Regions from separate parts of the Desulfitobacterium sp. PCE1 genome, predicted to be linked through region 1. Evidence: predicted binding sites of a transcription regulator. Region 1 holds the regulator's gene; the other holds the start of a gene.
What was found. The regulator CtsR, encoded in region 1, represses protease genes until heat stress. The targets are predictions, from matches to a motif close to AAGGTCAANNAAGGTCAAAT.

Region 1 (10,515 bases):
AATCAATAAGCCCGGCTGCATAACCATGACCACATCCCGTACAACCTCCAGTCGAGTCTCTGTCAAAATATGCAGACGGGATTCCTTAATCCCCAACCGCTCCGCTCTCAACTTAATCTGCTTTTCCGATTCTTCCCCGGTAATATACAGGACATCCATGACCTTAGCTAATAATCCCGCAGTTTGCAGAAGAAGAGTGGATTTGCCGATTCCCGGTTCACCACCCAAAAGAACAAAGGAGCCGGGAACGATCCCCCCTCCCAAGACTCTGTTCAGCTCCTGACTGCCTGAGCTGACTCGTTCTTCCTCCCGGATCTGAATCTCTGTCAAAGGCGTTGCCTTAACTCCTGAGGGGGTACGTTTGGCGGTGGAACGCTCCAAAACTTCTTCTACTAAGGTATTCCATTCCCCACAGCCCGGACATTTCCCGAGCCAACGAGGGCTTTCCTGTCCGCAGGACTGACAAAAAAACCGCGTCTTCACCTTTGCCAAAACGGTATCCGCCTTTCCTCTGAATATGTTCTATTATACACTAACAATAATATTATACGTCATAAAGGGTTTAAAACCCTTTTCATTCTATTGGAATCCGCTTAAGAATACAAAATTCATAAGACTGGCCTATAAAAAAAACCATAGGCCAACCCAAAGGCTGGCCCATGGTTCGTAATTCTTCTCCTAGCATTTAGATTGACTTAACTTTCCGTCAGTCACTCAGCAGCCTCGGCCTTTTTGCTTTTGCGAGCTTTGACTTTGGAGAACTTCATCTTGTTCCCTTCCTCTTCCACCTTAATCTTGTCTCCGGACTTAAACTCTCCGAGAAGAATCTTTTCCGACAAACTGTCTTCGATCAGACGTTGAATGGCCCGACGAAGCGGACGAGCACCGAAGGCAGGATCGTTGCCCTCTTTAGCAATAAGCTCCAGAGCACTCTTTTCTACCTGCAGATCATAGCCTTGCTCCTTGAGACGACCATTGACTTGCTTCATTAAAATCTCGGTAATCTTCATGAGCCCTTCTGCTTGGAGAGAATGGAAGACCACAATTTCATCCACCCGGTTAAGGAACTCTGGGCGGAAGGTCCTTTTCAGTTCCTCCATAACTCGTGAGCTCATATTTTTATACTCGGTCTCTTCATCCCGACGGGATGCAAAGCCCAGAGCTTCTTTTCTCATAAAGGAGGCCCCTACATTGGAGGTCATAATAATTACTGCATTTCGAAAATCCACAGTTCTGCCCTTGGTATCGGTGAGGCGGCCATCCTCCAAAACTTGCAGCAGGATATTGAAGACCTCAGGATGAGCCTTTTCGATTTCATCCAGTAGAATAACACTATAGGGCTTACGGCGGACGGCTTCCGTCAATTGCCCCCCTTCATCATGACCGATGTATCCGGGAGGTGCCCCTACCAGACGGGAAACGGCATGCTTCTCCATATACTCGGACATATCAATACGAATCAAAGCATCTTCCTCACCAAATAAGGCTTCTGACAAAGCCCGAGCCAGCTCTGTCTTACCTACTCCAGTGGGTCCAAGGAAGATGAAGGAACCCACTGGGCGTTTGGGATCCTTTAACCCTGCCCGAGCCCGTCGCACGGCACGAGAAACAGCCTTCACAGCATCCTCTTGTCCCACCACTCGTTGATGGAGGGTCTCCTCCAAGCCCAGGAGCCGTTCACTTTCTTCTTGAGCCAGCTTCTTCACAGGGATCCCTGTCCAACTGGCCACGATCTGAGCGATATCATCGGCAGTGACCTCACTTTGGTTCACATCCCGTTTGCTCTCCCAGGTGTTGCGGAGTTGGGAAAGCTCCTCCCGAAGTTGATGCTCTTCATCCCGGAATTTGGCTGCCTTTTCAAACTCCTGACTTAAGACTGCTGCTTCCTTCTCACCCTTCAGGGTTTCGATCTTTTCTTCCAAAGACTTAAGATCCGGCGGAGCTGTAAAGGCTGCCAAACGCACTCGGGAAGCGGCTTCATCCATTAAGTCGATGGCCTTATCCGGCAGGAAACGATCCGAAATATAACGATCGGACATTTTCACTGCGGCTTCCACAGCTTCATCGGTGATCTTGGTACGGTGATGGGCTTCATAACGATCCCGTAAGCCAAAGAGAATCTGAATGGCCTGCTCCACTGTGGGCTCTCCTACCGTAATGGGTTGGAAACGCCGCTCCAGAGCGGGATCTTTTTCGATATATTTACGGTACTCATCCAAAGTTGTAGCGCCAATGCATTGGAGCTCTCCCCGGGCTAATGCGGGTTTGAGAATATTAGCGGCATCGATGGCCCCTTCAGCCGCTCCGGCACCGATTAAGGTATGGAGCTCATCGATAAAAACAATAATGCGTCCGTCCACACGAATCTCTTCCATGACCTTTTTCAGGCGCTCTTCAAATTCCCCGCGATATTTACTTCCTGCCACCACGGCCGAAAGATCTAAGGTAACCACCCGTTTTCCCGCTAAGGTCTCAGGCACTTTATTACTCACTATCCGTTGGGCTAAGCCTTCAGCAATAGCCGTTTTCCCTACACCCGGTTCTCCGATGAGAACGGGGTTATTTTTGGTACGACGGCTGAGTACTTGAACCACACGCTCAATCTCATCCTCCCGCCCCACTACCGGATCCAGCTTGCCGTCCCGAGCTTGTTGGGTCAAATCCCGACCAAATTCATTCAAAGCCGGAGTATTGGCCGTACCGTTATTCTTAACTGGGCTGGGCCCGGGGGCACCGCCGGGCATGGGAATATCATCCGATTGACCTCCTAAGAGCTGAACCACTTGCTTCCAAATCCTTTCCGGGTTCACGCCGAGATTGCGAAGCACCCGAGCCGCCACCCCTTCTCCTTCCATCAAAAGGCCGAGAAGCAGATGCTCGGTACCGATATAGCTGACCCCATGGCGACGGGCTTCTTCATGAGCCAGCTCCAATACCCGTTTAACCCGGGGAGTCAGGCTCACTTCTCCGGTAAAAGGCTGACCGATACCGGTCAGGTTACCAATTTGTTCCCGAATTTTCTCCGGGGTCACCCCGATTCCGTGAAGGGATTTGGATGCGATACCTTCCCCTTCCGCTACCAAACCAAGAAGCAGATGTTCTGTCCCAATCACACTCGAGCCCATACGCTTAGCTTCTTCCGAGGCAAATTGCAGCGCTTTAAGGGCCTTTTCCGTATATTTCTCATTCATTTTGATTTCACCATCCTTGTTTTAATCCATAAATAATTTATTTCGCTTCAGCCATAGCCTTCCGCATATAACTGGCGCGCTCCTCATCCCTTTGCTCCGGGCTAAGCTCCCGCTCCAAACCATACTGCAGGGAAGCAGGCAGAGTCTCCACCAGCAGAGTGCTGAAACTTTGCTGATGAGGAGGAAGAATTCCCATATCCACTCCCAGACGATCCAGGGACAGGCATTGGAGAGCATCCTCAGAGCTGAGAAGCCTTGCGTTTTCCAGGGTTCCCCGGGCTCTCCAGACCTTATCCTCAAGGGTCAAGGGAGCTTCCCGAACCAAGCCTTCCCTGGCGTGGACTTCCTGCTCGATAATTTGGCGGGTCACCGCTTCCAGGTGGGTGATGGTATCCTCTTCACTCTTGCCTAAAGTAATCTGATTGGATACTTGATAGATATGCCCAAAGGCTTGGGAACCTTCCCCATACAATCCCCGGACGGCTAAGCCTAGATGATTGAGAGCCCCCAGCAGCTGTTGTACACGGTTGGTCATGACCAGTGCCGGCATATGCACCATCACCGAGGCACGCATGCCTGTTCCCACATTCGTAGGGCAAGCGGTCAGATAGCCTTGGGCTTCCCGATAAGCAAATTCCAGGTGTTCCTCCAACTTATCATCCATGGTATTGGCCAAGAGATAGGCTCCCTTGAGTTGATCCCCCGGCAGCAGCACTTGGATTCTCAGATGATCCTCTTCGTTGATCATCACAGAAATCCGATGATCCGAGTTGATGGCTACCCCCCGGGATCCTCGGGAATTCACCAAGGCCGGACTGATCAGGTGTTTTTCCATCAGCACATATTGCTCAATAGGAGTCAAATCCTTCATTGAATAATAGGTTAATTTATCCTGATCGATAGTCATGGATTCCAGCTCACCGGAGACTCTCTGTTCGATATCCTGGGAAGCTTCTTGGGAAAGCCCCTGAGGAAAAGGAACCCCTTCCAGGTTACGTGCCAGACGAATTCGGCTGCTCAACACCACCGGGGTATCCGGGCTTTCCTTCATCCAATCACTATTCTTCAGCAGATGTTCTTTTCTCTTCATGTCTCATCCCCCTAGCTTCTGCTCGAGTTCACGAATTTGGTCACGTACCACGGCGGCTGCTTCAAACTCTTCCTCGCGAATGAGCTCCTGTAGCTTCTCCTTGAGTTTCTCAATCTCCACCTTTTCGCGAATAGCAGCCCCTTTACGGGCAGGAATCTTGCCTACATGACGGCCGCCCCCATGGATCTTGCGCAAGATGGGCTCGAGCTCGGACTGGAATTTATCGTAACAGCCGCTGCAGCCCAGCTTTCCTGCCTGGGTAATCTCTGAAAGCCGACGTCCGCATTGGGGGCAGGATTCTTCCTTTAAGGCTTGGGCATTGGTGGTAAAATTAAAGAGGGACTGTAAAAAATCCGGAATAATCCCCGGGCTAAAGACAAAGCTCACTTCTGGTGCATTTTTGGCGCATTGATCGCAAAGGTAAAATTTGACCATTTCTCCATTGACGATCTTGGTAAACTGGACATTGGCCTCTCTCTGTTTGCAATGTTGACAGAGCATAGCGATCCCCTCCTGTTTTAATGCAAATCCTCACGGCTTAAGGTCAGAAGGATTCGTTTCATCATATGAGCCCTGAGACCATTGATGGTGGGATTTTCCGGTCCCAGGGTATCCCGATGGATAACGGTACGAATGATCTCTTCTTCCCGCCGGGTAATAATCTCATCTTCAACCAGGCGTCGCAGCAGGTTAAAAGCACGACTCTCCCCTAACTGGCTGCCGATAAGCTGTTTCATTATATTTTGAAAATCTCCATCATCCTGAAAGCCCAAGCGGACAATCCGCAAATATCCGCCGCCACCGCGACGGCTCTCTACTAAATACCCCCGCTCAATAGAGAAGCGAGTATCAAGAACATAATTAATCTGAGATGGAGCACATGAGAACTCCTCAGCCAGAACACCCCGTTGCAGAATAACATGGCCCTCCGCCGATTGTTCCAAGATCCGCTTCAAATAAACTTCGATGCGGTCTGCTAGATTTCCCATTACACGACACTCCCTTGATTATGACATTCTCTGACTTTATGACCTTCTTTGACCTTTGATGATATTTTACCCTAAAATTGCATTTTTGCAAATACTTTAAGTGGATTCTTTCTTCATATTCCTTATCAAATTATCCTTCCCTATTTCTTACAACTCATTACATAGTGCAGAAAAAGTTCCTTTGAATAAAAAAACTTCGTTTTTGCTAATCAAGCAAAAACGAAGTATGCCCATGTCCCTAGGGTAATGCATCCCATTAAAGATAATACGATGTAGACTTTAGTTCCCGACCAAAAGGGCTGCTCCCTTTCGAAGAAATCTTCATTGATATTCCCTAAAAAATCTTCGTTGGCTTCGTCTTCATTAAAGTCCCTCTTAAAGCTTTCATGTTTATTTTCTTGATTATTAAAACTTCTTTCAAAAGTCTTTCCATCGAAAGGATTTCTCTCCGAAACCTTTGTCTCAATAGTGCTCTTTCCGAAATCTTTAGTCTCCTCAATATCTTTGAAGGGAGCCTTCCTCAAGAAGTCTCTGGACTCAGAACCCTTACTTCCTGTGCCCATAGGTTTTCTCCAGGACCCCGCCGTCCGAGATGCAATATCCTCCCAATGAATCGTACCCTTTAATAGATAGTCAATCTCCTCTGATGTTAAATGAATTTCTTTTTCCTTCATGTCTGTACTACGCTCCTATTGGGTTTAACTTACACATTTTGGTATTCGCTAAAAAAAGAAAAAACCCTGCTTGCTACAACAGGGCTAAAGACCTATTTTTTCTAAGAACTTTATACCAATTAATACGGATCACTGGAATTCATAGTGCAAAACCTGCCGAACAGACAGTGTCAAGCCTACTTCACAAGCAATACAGGAACCGGTGACTTTTGCAATACTCGTTGGCTGACACTGCCCAGAACAGATCCTGTAATGGGTCCATAACCGTGACTGCCGATGACCACCAAATCGATGTCATCCTTCTTAATCTGATCGATAATCTTGATGACCGGATGGCCAATCTCCAGCACTGTTCTGGTCTTCACTCCTTCTGCGGAACCTTCCGCCATAGTCGCGTCCAAGGCCAGCTGGCCGTTCTTGGCAACATCTTCTTGGGAAAAAACATAGCCATATGGTACAGTATTGCCCCAAAGAGTTTGAGGTGTATAGGTCACATGAATGAGTACAATTTCTGATTGAAAAAGTTTGGCCAGCTCAACAGCCGTCTTAAAGGCCCGCACAGAGAATTCAGAAGCATCAGTTGGAACAAGAATCTTTTTATACATAGAAATTGCCTCCTTCCATAAAAGACTCCCGGCAAGGACTCTTCTTACTTTAATTTTAAGTAGTTATTTTTTAAAAAGCAACTTATAATAGTATTTTATAGGATATTTTTTAAAATGTAACAAGAACATGCACTGAGGTATGATGCTCAACAGGCCAGCTTGTTTACTATCTTAGAAAGAAGTGGGAAATTTTGCAGCCCTATGTAAAATCATCTCGTTATGGCTGGAGCAGTTGGAGCATCTTAGTCATAGCCTTTATTACCGTCTTTTTTCATCGCTTATCTATTGGTTCCGTAGCCGACGAGCTGACCCGCGAAATTCCCATGAATTCTGTGACTCTGGGAAACCTGACTGCCATGAACTATTACGCCTACGCCCTAATGCAAATCCCCGTGGGCATCCTGGTGGATCGCATCGGGGTCCGCAAAATCAATTTCTGCGGGCTCTTGGTCACAGCGGCTGGAAGCATTCTGTTCGGATTGGCCCATACCCTGGAAGCCGCCTATCTCTCCCGTTTCCTCGTCGGCATCGGCTCCTCGGTGATTATCGTCTCCATCTTCAAGATTCAAGCCACCTGGTTTCCCCTTTCACGCTTCTCCGCGCTGTCGGGTCTGACTTCCTTCTTTGGTAATTTTGGCTCCTTGTTGGCCCTCTATCCCCTGACCTTTCTCTCCTTGACCTTTGGTTGGCGGAATGTCTTTTATTGGATGGCAGGAATCTCCCTTTTGTTGGCCCTCCTGGTACTCTGGGGAGTGCGGGATGCCAGGACGGGGATTTACAGCCCCTCTCGGGAGACAGCCGCAACAGGTCCAATCAGCCGCTTAAGGCGAAAAAATTTCCAAACCTCAGATCATACCACCACTGAAGTAAAGCCCGCCCCTTTCTTGACCTACCTAAAGGAAAGCCTCTCCAGCGTTCTCAAAAACCCCAAAACCTGGCCCAATGTCCTCACCCTCTTCGCCTTTACCGGATCCAGCACCACCTTACTGGGGCTGTGGGGAATTCCCTTGATCACTCAGATATACTCTCTCGATAAAGCCACTGCAGCGGGCTATGTGACCTTTGCCACCTTTGGCTTTATTCTGGGTGCCCCTTTGGTCTCCCTTTGGGTCCGTTTATTAAAGGGCATCCGCCCTGCTCTCTTAGCAGGGACAGGACTCAACCTGCTGTTGTGGATATACATCACCATCATTGCCGGAGGCCACCCAGCGGTACAACTCTGGCCCGCCTTTTTCTTCATCTTCGGGCTTCTCATCATGACCCATATTCTTGCTTTTTCCAATGTCACCGCTGTCAACCCGCTCAACTACAGCGGCATCGCTACGGCAATTACCAATATGGCTGAATTCATTGGCAGCGCCATAGCCAGCTTAACTATTGGTTTAATTTTGGATTTCAGCGGCAATCCCACTGCCGCTTGGTGGGTGATCTTGAGCATGGCTGCTTTAGGTTTTATAGCCGCCCTGCTTATGAAAGAGCAGCCCATTCAAATGTAAAAAACGAAGAACCCTCTACGGGTTCTTCGCAATATCACTATCTGGAGTAAATTATAGTTTCGCCTCGAACTTCACCCTTAATATACTTCCGGCAGGGGCTTGAAATAACCTTGAGGATGCTGGCAAGCCGGGCAAAGATCAGGAGCTCCGGAGCCTTCATGAACGTAGCCACAGTTCTCACATTTCCAGGAGATCTTTTCGTCTTTTTTGTAGAGGGTGCCGTTTTCCAATTCAGCAGCCAAGCGGGCATAACGCTCTTGGTGATGAGCTTCTACCGTGGCAATTTTGCGGAAAGCCACAGCGATATCGGCATAGCCTTCTTCGTCAGCACTATCGGCGAATTTATTGTAGTCGACTACTTCTTCCCCTTCGCCAGCTGCGGCGCTCTTTAGGTTGGCCAAAGTATCCCGATAGTTGAGAGGATAATCAGCGTCCACACGGAAAACTTCCGTTTGATCACCGGCATATTTTTGCAGGAACTTATAGAACACTTTGGCATGCTCTTTTTCGTTGTCTGCAGTAGAAATGAAAATGTTTTGAATAGCTTGGTGTCCTTCATTCTTTGCAACACCAGCGTAGAAGGTATAACGATTGCGTGCTTGGGACTCCCCCGCAAATCCATTAACTAAGTTCTGAAACGTCTTTGAATCTTTGAAATCCATTGATACAAACCTCCCTATTTTTGCTTTTGGTAGTATACCAAGTATTGATTTTTCTATACTGAGTCACCTTTTGTTAAATTCTTCATTTAAGATTGCTTTTCCTGCCTTCTTTTACAAAGTTTTTTGAAATAATTATTGATTATCCGATTTCAGGATAATTTTTCCTTGGGAGCGGATTGTTATTTTTTCTTCCCGATGATACGTTATTAGGGCGACTATTTATCTTTATGATTGATCCAATTTTTAGATGTATAAGAGGTTATACTATGAATACGCAGTATCTGAACAAATTCAATATCCCTCGACCTATCCTGGTTCTGGTTATCGGAGGACTTATCCACTCTGTGGGCAGTTCCTTTATGTGGCCCCTAAACAGCATCTTTATGCACAATATCCTGGGCCGTTCCCTCACCGAGGCAGGCGCCCTTATCTCCCTCCAGGCTCTGGCCACCCTAGTAGGGCAATTTATCAGCGGTGTCCTGGCGGATCGTTTTGGTTCCCGAAGGGTCATGATCTGCGGATTGGTCGGAGCGATTCTTCCTCTCATCTTAATCGGTTTTTTCCCCGCTTGGGAAGTGTACGCCCCCAGCATGCTCTTCTATGGTTTTTCCATTGCTTTCATTTTTGTCCCCATCAATGCCTTGGTCTTTACTCTATGGCCTGAGGGCGGGCGTCGAGGGTTTAACCTGCTCTATGTATTCAACAATGCCGGAGTAGCTGTGGGAACAGCTCTAGGCGGATTCATCGCCGCCCTATCCTTTAAATTGGTCTTTTTTCTCAACGGTTTCTTCTTTTCCGTTTACCTTTTAATGGTGCTTTTCCTCTTACCCGCAAAAGATATTCAGGCTAAACCAGTGAGCAAATCCCGAGTCAAAGTGCCCATTTTCCGGGATCGCGGATTTCCTGTTCTTATCGCTCTTTGTGCTGCTATCTTCCTCATGTGGGGTGCCTATATCCAGATCAACACTGTTCTGCCGGTAACCATGACGAATCTGGGGTATTCCTTGCCCCAATACAGCATTCTCTGGACCTTGAACGGCGTGATCATCGTAGCCTTCCAACCGGTCATCCATTGGATTATCCGCCATTGGGCACCTACCCTCTCCCGTCAATTCTATGTATCCTGTCTATTCTACGCCTTAGGCTTTCTGATTCTTCTGGGCAATTTTCCCTACCCCTCTTACTTTATCATGATGATCATCATCACCTTGGGAGAAATGCTGGTTCTGCCCGGTGTTCCGGCTGCGGCCGCCCTCATCGCTCCGGAAGGGAAAACAGCCACCTATCAAGGGGTGGTAGGGGGAGCTTCCTCCGGCGGCCGAGCTCTTGGCCCTATTCTAGGAGGATGGGCCTTTGACCATTATGGCGGAAACATGGCTTGGTCTTTGTCCCTTTTCTTTGTCATCGTCGCCCTATTACCCTTCTATCTCTATCAGCGACGGGAAAAAACCTTCAACCAAGGGACTGAAGTCAAGGAACAGGCAGTATAGAACTATTCTTCATGGTTTCCTAAGGTTCCAGTACAAAGAAAAATCACCAAAGGATGAATGCTATGCCACTACCTATTGTTGACTATAAATTCTGCCCCCAATGCGGGAAACCCCTCCAAAATGCCGATTTCTCCGGTCAACACCGTCCCCACTGCCCGGATTGTTCCTTTGTTTTCTGGGGCAATTTCTCCTTAGGAGTAGGGGGAGTGGTCTGGCATGAGGGAAAAGTCCTCCTGGTTCAACGGGCCCATAATCCCGGCAAGGGAAACTGGACCATCCCCGGCGGGTATGTGGAGCAAGACGAACAAATCGCCGTCG
Region 2 (10,515 bases), 1.9 Mb from region 1:
CGTTGGGATCATCGCTATTGCAATTCTTATCCTAATTGCTCTTGGCGTAATCTTCTAAATAAACGAGTCTCCTGAGCGTCCCCACTGGGGACGCTCTTTGATTTTGATATTGATTATGGTAATCTAAAATAATAGAAATCGAAAAATATGGCGAATTGAGGGATAGACTTTGAAACCAAAAATTTTTATTACTCGTAAAATTCCAGAGGATATTCTCGCATTGATGGAAGAAGCTTGTGAGGTTAAGATCTGGCCTGAGGAGGATACGACCGTTCCACGATCTATTTTGGAGCAGGAAATCCGTGAGGTAGATGGATTATACTGCCTGTTAACAGAGTCTATAGATGATTCTTTGTTGGCTTTGGGTAAAAACCTTAAAATAGTCAGCAATATGGCAGTGGGGTACAATAACATAGATATCGAGGCCGCAACAGCGCGCAATATTTTAGTTACGAACACCCCAGGAGTTCTAACCGAAACAACAGCAGACTTAACATTTGCTTTACTTATGATGACCGCTCGCCGTATGGAGGAGGCTTCTCAATATCTTCGCCAAGGCAAATGGAAAACATGGTCTCCTATGCTTTTAGCCGGTCAGGATATTTTTGGTGCAACTTTAGGAATAGTTGGTATGGGAAGAATCGGGGAGGCTTTAGCCAAGAGGGCTAAGGGCTTTGATATGAAGATCATCTATTATAATCGGACACCAAAGCCGGAAGTAGAAAAGAAACTAGGGGTTCTATACAGTTCATTAGAAGAATTATTGAAGGAATCGGATTTTGTCTGTATATTAACACCCTATACTACAGAGACCCGGAATTTGATAGGAAAAAAGGAACTGGAGCTCATGAAGCCCACTTCCATACTGATCAATACATCACGAGGGGGCATAGTGAATGAGGAAGATCTCTATGAGGCTCTAGTTCATCACAAGATCTACGCTGCTGGTCTTGATGTATTTGATAAGGAACCCTTATCTACGAATCATCCCTTGCTTACCCTTACGAATTGTGTGGCACTTCCTCATATTGGCAGCGCAACAATTAAAACACGTCGGGAAATGGCACGTTTGGCTGCTCAAAATTTAATCACATTTCTGCAAGGTCAACAACCCCCTCACTGTGTGAATCCATCTGTTCTAGCAGCTAAGCAGTAGTTTATAAAAAGATTTAGATATTAAGAAATATAGCATAAGGAGTTTCTATTTAATGTTTTACTATTCACATCTAGGAGACGTTGGTCTTGAAGAACTTACACTTGCCTGGAATCGTTGCTGGCAGGGATATTATTACGAAATGCACTACACTGTACCACAAATGCAAGCGTGGTTAGAGAAGTGTCGGATCGATTTATTACATTCCGTAGCATTGAGAAGCTCCCACCAACTCATTGGCTTTTCTCTTTTAGCAGTAGAAAACCATATGGGTTGGATTGCGGGGACTTGTATCGATCCGGAGTTTAGGGGGCAACAACTTTTTCACCCCCTTTTAGAGAATCAAATAGTAAGAGCGGAGTCACTTCAATTAAAAGGAATTCAACTTGAAGTATTGAGTCATAATCATGCTGGTAAGATATATGAACGAGTTGGCTTTCAAAAAAAACGTGACCTTTATGTTTATCGCTACCATAATGGTATTCCTTTAACTTGCGCTAACTTAGACCGTGGGTGTTCTTTACGGAAAGCAAATCTATCCGATTACTTTCAAGCAAGAAATGAGGCCGGTTTTCATCCTCCTTGGCAGAGACAGGAAGAATACCTTAAGCGCTATACATCACTGAGAGCTTGGCTCAATTCAGAAGGAACTTCCGGAATACTTATGCCACAGGAAAGCCTTGTGATATTGGATGCATGGACCATGGCTTGGGAACAGGTGGAGAAACTCATAAGCTCTATTCTAAACATTACTCAAGGCGAATTTGTATTGACGAATCAACCTAAGGATTGGCTGACAGCCTATTTAAGCCGACACGGAGTAAATCCCAAGGATATACAATATGAAATGGTTTATACTATGCACCCATCAAGTATTGAAACATAAAATAAAAGTAGAATTCTTATTCGATGACATATTTAAAGAATGATCGCATACACTAAAAAAGTGAGGGTGAAGAATTAGTTAAGGAAGATCCTATTTTTACCTATTGCCATAAATTGATAAATTTGTTATAGTTGAGAAATACAATATGAAGGGGGGAGTTCAATGAGCGATAATGATAAGCTTGTAATTGAAGCGATACTAGCTTCTATTGGATTAGAATCGATTAAGATTCCTAACTCAAAGATTAGCTGTAAACAGCAGTAATCAGCTACAAGGCCAATCGAATCCATAGAAAGGATCTGGTAATTTGTCGGTCACCCAACAAACGATGTGTAACCTAGATATTTTCTGTGCACCCAGGTAATGCGAGTTCCTATTAGAATAGGTAACTCGCTTTTACTATTAATGACATTTCATGTATAATAGAGACACGATAGTGTGAATAATGGGGTGACTTTATTGAAACCACATATTTTGGGTATAGCTGGGAGTCCACGCCGTAACGGTAATACGGATCGGTTATTAAGAGAAGCTATTAAAGCACTGGCTGAAACCGGCTATTCCACCGAAATCATCAATATTCGCGATCTTCAATTCTCACCATGTCTAGGGTGCAATGCTTGTTCGAAAACAGGCCAGTGTGTTCAAAAAGATGATATTCAATATCTTCAAGAACGACTTGTGGCCGCTGACCGTATCATTGTGGCGGCACCTGTGTTTTTTATGGGGATTAACGCTCAAACTAAAGCAGTAATTGATCGTATGCAGACTTTTTGGGCTTTAAAATATGTCTTTAAACAACCCGTAATCACAGAATCAGAACGATTGCCTCGTTACGGGCTTTTTCTTTCGGCAGCAGGGACTCGATTCCCGGATGTCTTTACTTGCGCCGAGCGGGCCGTAAAGAATCTTTATCATGTTTTAGATATCAAATATTATGGAAGTTGTGCCTATAAAGGAATAGATCAGGCCGGGGATATCGATCTTCACCACTCAGCCTTCAGCGAAGTACATGCAAAAGCCTTAGCCCTTGCTCAGCTATAAAATGAGGATCGGTTGGTATTTACTAATTCACTTAAAAATGTGATTAAATTGTGAAAATTCCTCTAAAAATAATATTAGGACTATGCTATACTAGCCTTAGGTTTTATTAGCTTACCCTATCCCGTAAAAAATAGAGTATGGAAAGGATAGTTGCATATGGCAGAGCCTATCAATCCTCAAGAAACCAAAATTGCTATCGTCACAGATAGTGCTTGTGATTTGGAACCGGAGATTATTAGAGAATATGGCATTGAAGTCGTACCTTTACATATAATTTATCATGACCGTGAGTATCGAGATCGTGTAGATATCTCACCGCAAGAAGTCTATGATGCTTTGGAGCAGGAGGTTCCCAAAACATCCTTGCCGTCTCCCGCTGAGATTCAAGCGGTTTTTAATCGTTTACGTGAACAAAAGGTAACCCATATTTTGGCGTTGCATCTATCCAGTGGACTCAGTGGTACATATCAAGCTGTTTCACTTATAGCCCAGGAATTTAAAGATATGATTATTGAGGTTGTTGATACAAAGACTCTTTCCATGGGCCTAGGAATGACTGTCATTGAGGCTGCTCGGGAGAGCCGGCGTACCTTGGATTTCGAACAAGTAGTAGCTTCAGCTAAGAAGGCTGTTGAGCAAATCAAGGGCTATTATGTCCTCTCTACATTAGAATATTTGAAAAAGGGCGGAAGAATCGGATATGTTGCCGGTACAATTGGGGAATTGCTTAATCTTAAGCCGATTATTTCTATTAATGAAGAGGGCAAATATTTTACTTTTGCTAAAGTTCGCGGACGGGAGCAGTCTTTAAAACGCTTAAAACAAGTTCTCTTGGACCATTTGAAGGAGAGCATTGCCAGTGTAGCTATCGTCCATGGTGGTTCGGAAGCTGAAGCCCGTAATTTGGAAAAAATAGCTCGCGAGCACCCTAACACAAAAGAAGTATTTTTCGGTCAAGTCAGTCCTGCCTTGGGTGTTCATACAGGGCCGGGTCTCGTTGGGCTTTTGGTCTATCCTTCACTTCAAAAGTAGTGTTAAAGATGAAAGATATGTACTATTAAGAAGATAAGATATGCAAGCAATACCTGGTTGGCTCCACTCGCCATAAGCTTACAGATTACTCTGTGAGCTTCTTTGCACTATGAGAGAGTCTTTCGCCGAAAGAGAGTATCTGATTGACTGTGGTATATGTGGTTATATGGAAGGAGAAGAAATCGATGATTCAAGAGCGTTACCAATTTTGGCTGACCAGTCCCTATTTCGATAATGATACCCGCTCTGAAGTCGCAGGCATTAAGGATAAGAAAGAGATAGAGGACCGGTTTTATATGGATTTGGAATTTGGCACCGGGGGACTACGAGGTGTACTGGGTGCCGGTACCAATCGTATGAATATCTATGTCATTCGCAAAGCAACTCAAGGCTTGGCTGACTTAATCCTTGAAGAAGGAGAAGAGGGGAAGAAGCGGGGGGTAGTTATTGCCTATGATTCCCGTCGTCTTTCTGATCGTTTTGCGAAAGAGGCTGCTTTAGTGCTTGCCGGCAACGGAATTAAGGCCTATATATTTGAGGATCTGCGCCCGACTCCAGAGCTTTCTTTCACAGTTCGCCACCTTAAGGCTCAAGCAGGAATTGTGATTACTGCCAGCCACAACCCTAAGGAATATAATGGCTATAAGGTGTATTGGGAGGATGGAGGTCAGGTCCCGCCAGGCCGTGCAGACCAAATTTTGGCCTATATAAAGGGTCATCAACGTTGGGATGATATCTTCCCCCTTGGGGAGGCGGAAGCTCGGGACAAGGGACTCTTGGTGGAGATTGGTGAAGAGATTGATTCAGTTTATTTGAGCAAGGTCAAAGAATTGGCTTTATATCCGGAACTTTCCCGGACAAAGGGAAGCAATCTATCCGTTGTCTATACTCCTTTGCATGGAGCAGGGAATATGTTGGTGAGAAGAATCTTAACCGACATGGGCTATTCTGTATTTACTGTTCCCGAACAAGAGGAGCCGGATCCGGAATTTACAACGGTTCCTTATCCTAATCCTGAAATTCCCACCACTTTTGATTTGGCTAAAAAATATGGTGAAGCTGTAAATGCCCATATGTTAATCGCTACAGACCCCGATGCAGACCGTCTGGGAATGGCATTTCGAACACCTCAAGGGGATTATCAGCAGCTCACGGGGAATCAAGTAGGAACCCTTTTGAGCTATTATCTTCTCAGCCAAAAGAAGAAACTTGGTATTTTACCTGATAATGCCGTCGTCATTAAAACGATTGCCTCTACGGATCTTGCCGATCTCATGGTCAAGGATTTAGGAGTTCAAATTGAAAATGTTCTCACCGGGTTTAAATTCATTGCCGAGAAAGAGCAGGAAATGGAAGCCCAAGGAAATGGAGATTTTCAATTCGGTTTTGAAGAGAGTTATGGGTATTTAGCCGGACATTTTGTACGAGATAAGGACGCAGTGATCGCTTCTCTCTTACTTGCGGAAGCGGCTCTTTACTATCAGGAAGTAGAAGGCCGTTCATTACTGCAAGTCTTAGAGGATATCTATGAGAAGTATGGTTATTTTATTGATGATCAGATCTCCATTACCTTGGAAGGCAAAGAAGGTAGGGAGAAAATGGTGAAGATGATGGCTAAACTCCGTGAGACCGATGTAAAGTTCTTCGGGGGTATTCCCATCGAATGCATTGACGATTATGAGTTGAGGAAAGGAAGAAGGATGATTTCCCCCCTCCATAGTTATACTCTTTCTCTTCCCCAATCCAATGTCATCCGCTATTCTTTCCAGGGCGGGGGGTTTGTCATGGCCCGTCCTTCAGGAACAGAGCCTAAAATTAAATTTTACTTCAATATTAGAGAATCTGATCCGGAACAGCTCCCCAACACCTTAGAACGTGTTAAAAAGGATTTGCTTGAGCTCATCGAAGATTAGTGCACCTTGAGTTAAGACCGAAATACAGATTGCTTCGCCTGGAAATGCCTTCTCCATCAGTTTTTTTGAGTGGAGATGGCATTTTCGTTTTGCATGCCCAATTTCTTCCATAAGCCTTAAAATTAATTGTAATGTTATCAGAGATATATTACCGCTTTATATCGAAAATGTGGTAAGTGCTGATACGAGAAACTTTGTTGAGAAACACTTGTCAGAATGCGAAAGTTGCAAAGAAGAATTGAAAATACTGCAGGCCCCAATAGAATTAGCGATAGATAATGATACAAGGGCTTTTAAGAACATCAAAAAGAAGTGGAACCGTAAAAAGCTTTGGGTTTCTATCATAACTACTGTCATTGTAACCGTTTTATTTTTATCAGGTCTTTTTCTATATCACCTCGAACTTCCGGTAAACTATTCAGAAACACAGATCTGGACAGAAGAAGTGACTATGCAGGGAGGCCTTAAATCTTTTCAAGTAAATATTATGGGATACAATATTGAAATGGTTGAAGTGTCGCCTCAAGATTTCAGCGTTCAAAGCCATCCGACATTTCATTACAGGGTTTTCCGGACAACATTTCTCCGGAACATAGTTACCTCCGCCGACCGCATGGTCGCAGTGGGTGTTCCCGAATATTGGCATGAAATTGACAACTTCGAAAGCACTCTTGTCATTGAGTTTGCAGATAAGAGCCTCATCTATAGAAATGGACAGCTTATGGAGTAGCTGCGCGTTAACCCTCAGGTGCCGAGCCTGGGGGTTTTGTTTTGGGCGGGAGTTCATGGTGCTAAGCTGCGCTGGTATATCACCTTTGTGGTCGAGGGAGTATCGGCAGATGGATGAAAAAGCGGCTCGAGTCAGGTAGCTTTCTGCTTAAGCCCGAAAGACAGCCCAAGGATTTTGATTTCCGGCAGGGAACGGATTTAAGCGAGCAGGAAAGCAATCTTCGCGAAAAGACAGCAGCGGAGTCGGGTTGGAAACAGGACGTTTCCAACCGCCCATTGAGAACAAGTGCGAAAGCAGTGCTTTCGAGGAGCGATTTGGGCGGAGTCCCGACGGAGCGGAGGTTTTGAGCGATTAGATTGCTCCGCGCAGCTTATAGAGTGAACGCCGAAAGCCAAAATCCTGGAGATTGAACTTTCGGGGTTTTTTCAGGATAGAAAGAAGGTCAAAAATAATCAAACTTTTTCTGACCAATATTGACCTTTATTAGTAAAGGGATTTATAATAGAATTATAAAATTTTACCAAAGCTAGTTTAGGCATTGATCAAGGAGGGATTGCCATGTCTTTTGATACAAACCGCTTTACCCAAAAATCTCAGGAAGCCATTATTCAAGCTCAAACTATGGCGGAGCGCAATAGCAATAGTCAAGTGGAGCCTGAGCATTTGCTCTTATCTCTCCTGGAACAAGGAGAGGGTGTCGTTCCTCAAGTTTTAACAAAGCTCAATATTCCAGTGGGGGCTTTAGCTCAAAAAGTGCGCCAAGAGATTAATCGTTTCCCACGCATGATGGGGTCCAATGTTCAATTGACCATTTCCTCCCGTCTGCGGACTGTATTGGTCTCGGCTCACGATGAAATGGAGATCTTCAAGGATGACTATGTAAGTACCGAACATCTTTTGCTGGCGATTCTCAGTCAAGCTGGAGGAGCAGCGGAAAAAGTTCTTAAACAAGAAGGTTTAAATCGCGAGAAGCTCCTTCAGGCTCTGCGCGAGGTTAGAGGGACCCAACGGGTTACGAGCCAGACACCGGAAGGCACCTATCGCGCCCTTGAACAATATGGACGCAATCTCGTGGAACAAGCACGCCGGGGAAAATTGGATCCGGTAATAGGCCGTGATGAGGAAATTCGCCGCGTCATCCAAATTCTCTCCCGCAAGACCAAAAACAACCCCGTTCTCATCGGGGAGCCCGGTGTTGGAAAAACTGCCATTGTCGAAGGCTTGGCTCAACGGATCGTCCGTGGTGATGTTCCAGAATCAGTGAAAGATAAGAAGATCATTGCTCTGGATATGGGGTCATTGATTGCCGGAGCGAAATACCGGGGAGAATTTGAGGAACGACTTAAAGCCGTTCTTAAGGAAGTTCAGGAACGAGAGGATATTATTCTCTTTATCGATGAACTGCATACGGTGGTAGGAGCAGGGGCTGCGGAAGGGGCAATGGATGCGGGTAATATGCTCAAACCCATGCTTGCCCGGGGTGAGCTTCACATGGTAGGCGCCACAACATTGGATGAATATCGCAAATATATTGAAAAGGATGCCGCCCTTGAACGGCGTTTTCAACCGGTTATGGTAGGGGCTCCCAGTGTTGAGGATACTATCTCTATATTGCGGGGTCTCAAAGAACGCTATGAAACTCATCATGGAGTGCGAATTACCGATGGAGCCATTATCGCAGCGGCAGTTCTTTCTGATCGCTATATCAGCGATCGTTTCCTGCCGGATAAAGCCATCGACCTTATCGATGAAGCAGCTGCCCGCATGCGTATGGAAATCACCAGTGACCCCTATGAACTGGATCAAATCAAACGTAGAATTCTGCAACTGGAAATTGAACGAGAGGCCTTAAAGAAGGAAAAAGACGAGGGTAGTAAAGAACGTCTTGAAAAAATAGAAGAGGACCTGGCTAACCATAAAGAAGAACGTAGTGCCCTGGAAGCTCAGCTCCAAGGTGAAAGAGAAGTTCTGGCAACAATCAATTCACTAAAGGAAAACATTGATCAGACCCGTCTTAAAATGGAACAAGCACAGCAAGCTTTTGATTATAACAAAGCGGCTGAGCTTCAATATGGAGTATTGCCAAAGCTGGAGAAGGATCTCAATGCTTTAGAAGAGCAGCTTCGTAATCGTAAGAATACTTTGCTCAAGCAAGAAGTAGGGGAAGAGGACATTGCTGAAGTGGTGGCTAAATGGACTCAAGTTCCTGTTGCCAGACTTTTGGAAAGTGAAATGGAAAAACTAGTTCATATGGAAGAGCGTATCCATCAACGGGTGATAGGACAAGAAGAGGCTGTGAAGGCAGTAGCCGATGCTGTGCGCAGATCGAGAGCAGGCCTGCAAGACCCCAACCGGCCCTTAGGTTCTTTCTTGTTCCTTGGTCCCACAGGGGTAGGAAAGACGGAGTTGGCTAAGGCTCTGGCTGAATTTCTCTTTGATGATGAACAAGGGATAGTTCGAATCGACATGTCGGAATATATGGAAAAGCACACCGTTTCTCGCCTGATCGGTGCTCCTCCAGGGTATGTAGGCTATGAAGAGGGTGGCCAATTGACTGAAGCAGTGAGGCGTAAACCTTATAGTGTGGTGCTCTTTGATGAAGTGGAAAAAGCTCATGGGGACGTCTTTAATGTTTTGCTTCAGCTTCTCGATGACGGTCGCTTAACAGATGGACAAGGACGAGTGGTTAATTTTAAGAATACAGTGGTCATTCTTACCAGTAATATCGCCAGTCCTTTGATTCAAGAATTGACTGCCTCGGGGGCTTCACAAGAAGCTCTGCGTTCCCGGGTTACAGAGGAACTCAAAGTTTATTTTCGACCGGAATTTTTAAATCGTTTGGATGAAATTATTGTCTTTCATCCTCTTGGTCAGGAGCATATTGGTTCAATCGTTCAAATTCAGATAAACAGGTTGCGCGACTATCTGGCTCCTCGCAAGATTACCTTGGAGCTTTCCGATGCAGCATTAAATAAGATCATTCAACAGGGGTATGACCCGGTCTATGGAGCGAGACCCCTGAAAAGGGTCATCCAGCAGAATCTCCAAAATCCTTTGGCCATGAAAATTCTTCAGGGAGTCATACATGAAGGAGATCATGTCGTGGTCAAGCTTGATCCTCAAGGCGAGCTTCTGTTTGAAAGGTCGGAATAGCAGCTTGCATCCTGCCAAAGAACACTATAAACTAGAGTTGGAATAATTTTGTGAATGTTCAACTAGGGTACAGCACAAAATGGCAGGATATTATTGCAAGAGGAAGTGTCGCATGAAGCATTCAAAAACAGAACTCATTATATTTGCTATAGCCATGATTTTTATCTTCTTTTCCGGGCGGCTTGAACCGAACATTCGTTTAATCATCACAGGTTTACTGATCGTCGTTATCTTGATTAACAGAGGATTCTCTCCCAAAAAAGGAGATAAGAAGGAAGTTAAGAAAGAATGAATAGGTGGGTTTTTCTGACCAATGTCACGACAGAAGTTGAGGCGGACATTATCATCGGCCTCCTTGAGCAAGAGGGAATTCTTGCTCAAAAGGCTTACCCAGGGGCGGGAAACCTCAAAGTGACATATGGCTTGATCAATGGGGTAGAGATCTATGTTCCTGAGGAACGGGCTAAGCAAGCCAAGGAGATATTAAGTGCCGAGAGCGCGAGGAATGCTGCAGATGATGTCCCAGACCTTGATAATGAAAGCGGACATTAGCAACAAAACTGAAAAGGGAGTGTCACCAAACTACTTTTTGTAGTCAGTGATA

Region 2: the regulator CtsR is predicted to act here: its motif matches at 7,197-7,216, upstream of clpB (ATP-dependent chaperone ClpB).

What each region holds. Positions count from the first base shown of each region.
Region 1 covers NZ_KB913023.1:384,043-394,557, reverse strand. The annotation lists gene radA (DNA repair protein RadA) at 1-492, opposite strand, end outside; gene DESPCE1_RS0101940 (ATP-dependent Clp protease ATP-binding subunit) at 711-3,191, opposite strand; gene DESPCE1_RS0101935 (protein arginine kinase) at 3,229-4,281, opposite strand; gene DESPCE1_RS0101930 (UvrB/UvrC motif-containing protein) at 4,285-4,782, opposite strand; gene DESPCE1_RS0101925 (CtsR family transcriptional regulator) at 4,800-5,270, opposite strand; gene DESPCE1_RS0101920 (hypothetical protein) at 5,480-5,944, opposite strand; gene DESPCE1_RS0101915 (universal stress protein) at 6,121-6,549, opposite strand; gene DESPCE1_RS0101910 (MFS transporter) at 6,741-8,045, shown strand; gene rbr (rubrerythrin) at 8,123-8,707, opposite strand; gene DESPCE1_RS0101900 (MFS transporter) at 8,974-10,197, shown strand; gene DESPCE1_RS0101895 (NUDIX domain-containing protein) at 10,260-10,515, shown strand, end outside.
Region 2 covers NZ_KB913023.1:2,248,451-2,258,965, reverse strand. The annotation lists gene DESPCE1_RS24010 (hypothetical protein) at 1-58, shown strand, start outside; gene DESPCE1_RS0111175 (D-glycerate dehydrogenase) at 170-1,156, shown strand; gene DESPCE1_RS0111170 (GNAT family N-acetyltransferase) at 1,209-2,039, shown strand; gene DESPCE1_RS0111160 (flavodoxin family protein) at 2,499-3,083, shown strand; gene DESPCE1_RS0111155 (DegV family protein) at 3,240-4,115, shown strand; gene DESPCE1_RS0111150 (phospho-sugar mutase) at 4,301-6,028, shown strand; gene DESPCE1_RS0111145 (zf-HC2 domain-containing protein) at 6,129-6,758, shown strand; gene DESPCE1_RS0111140 (hypothetical protein) at 6,872-7,105, shown strand; gene clpB (ATP-dependent chaperone ClpB) at 7,317-9,911, shown strand; gene DESPCE1_RS0111130 (hypothetical protein) at 10,024-10,203, shown strand; gene DESPCE1_RS0111125 (putative signal transducing protein) at 10,200-10,463, shown strand.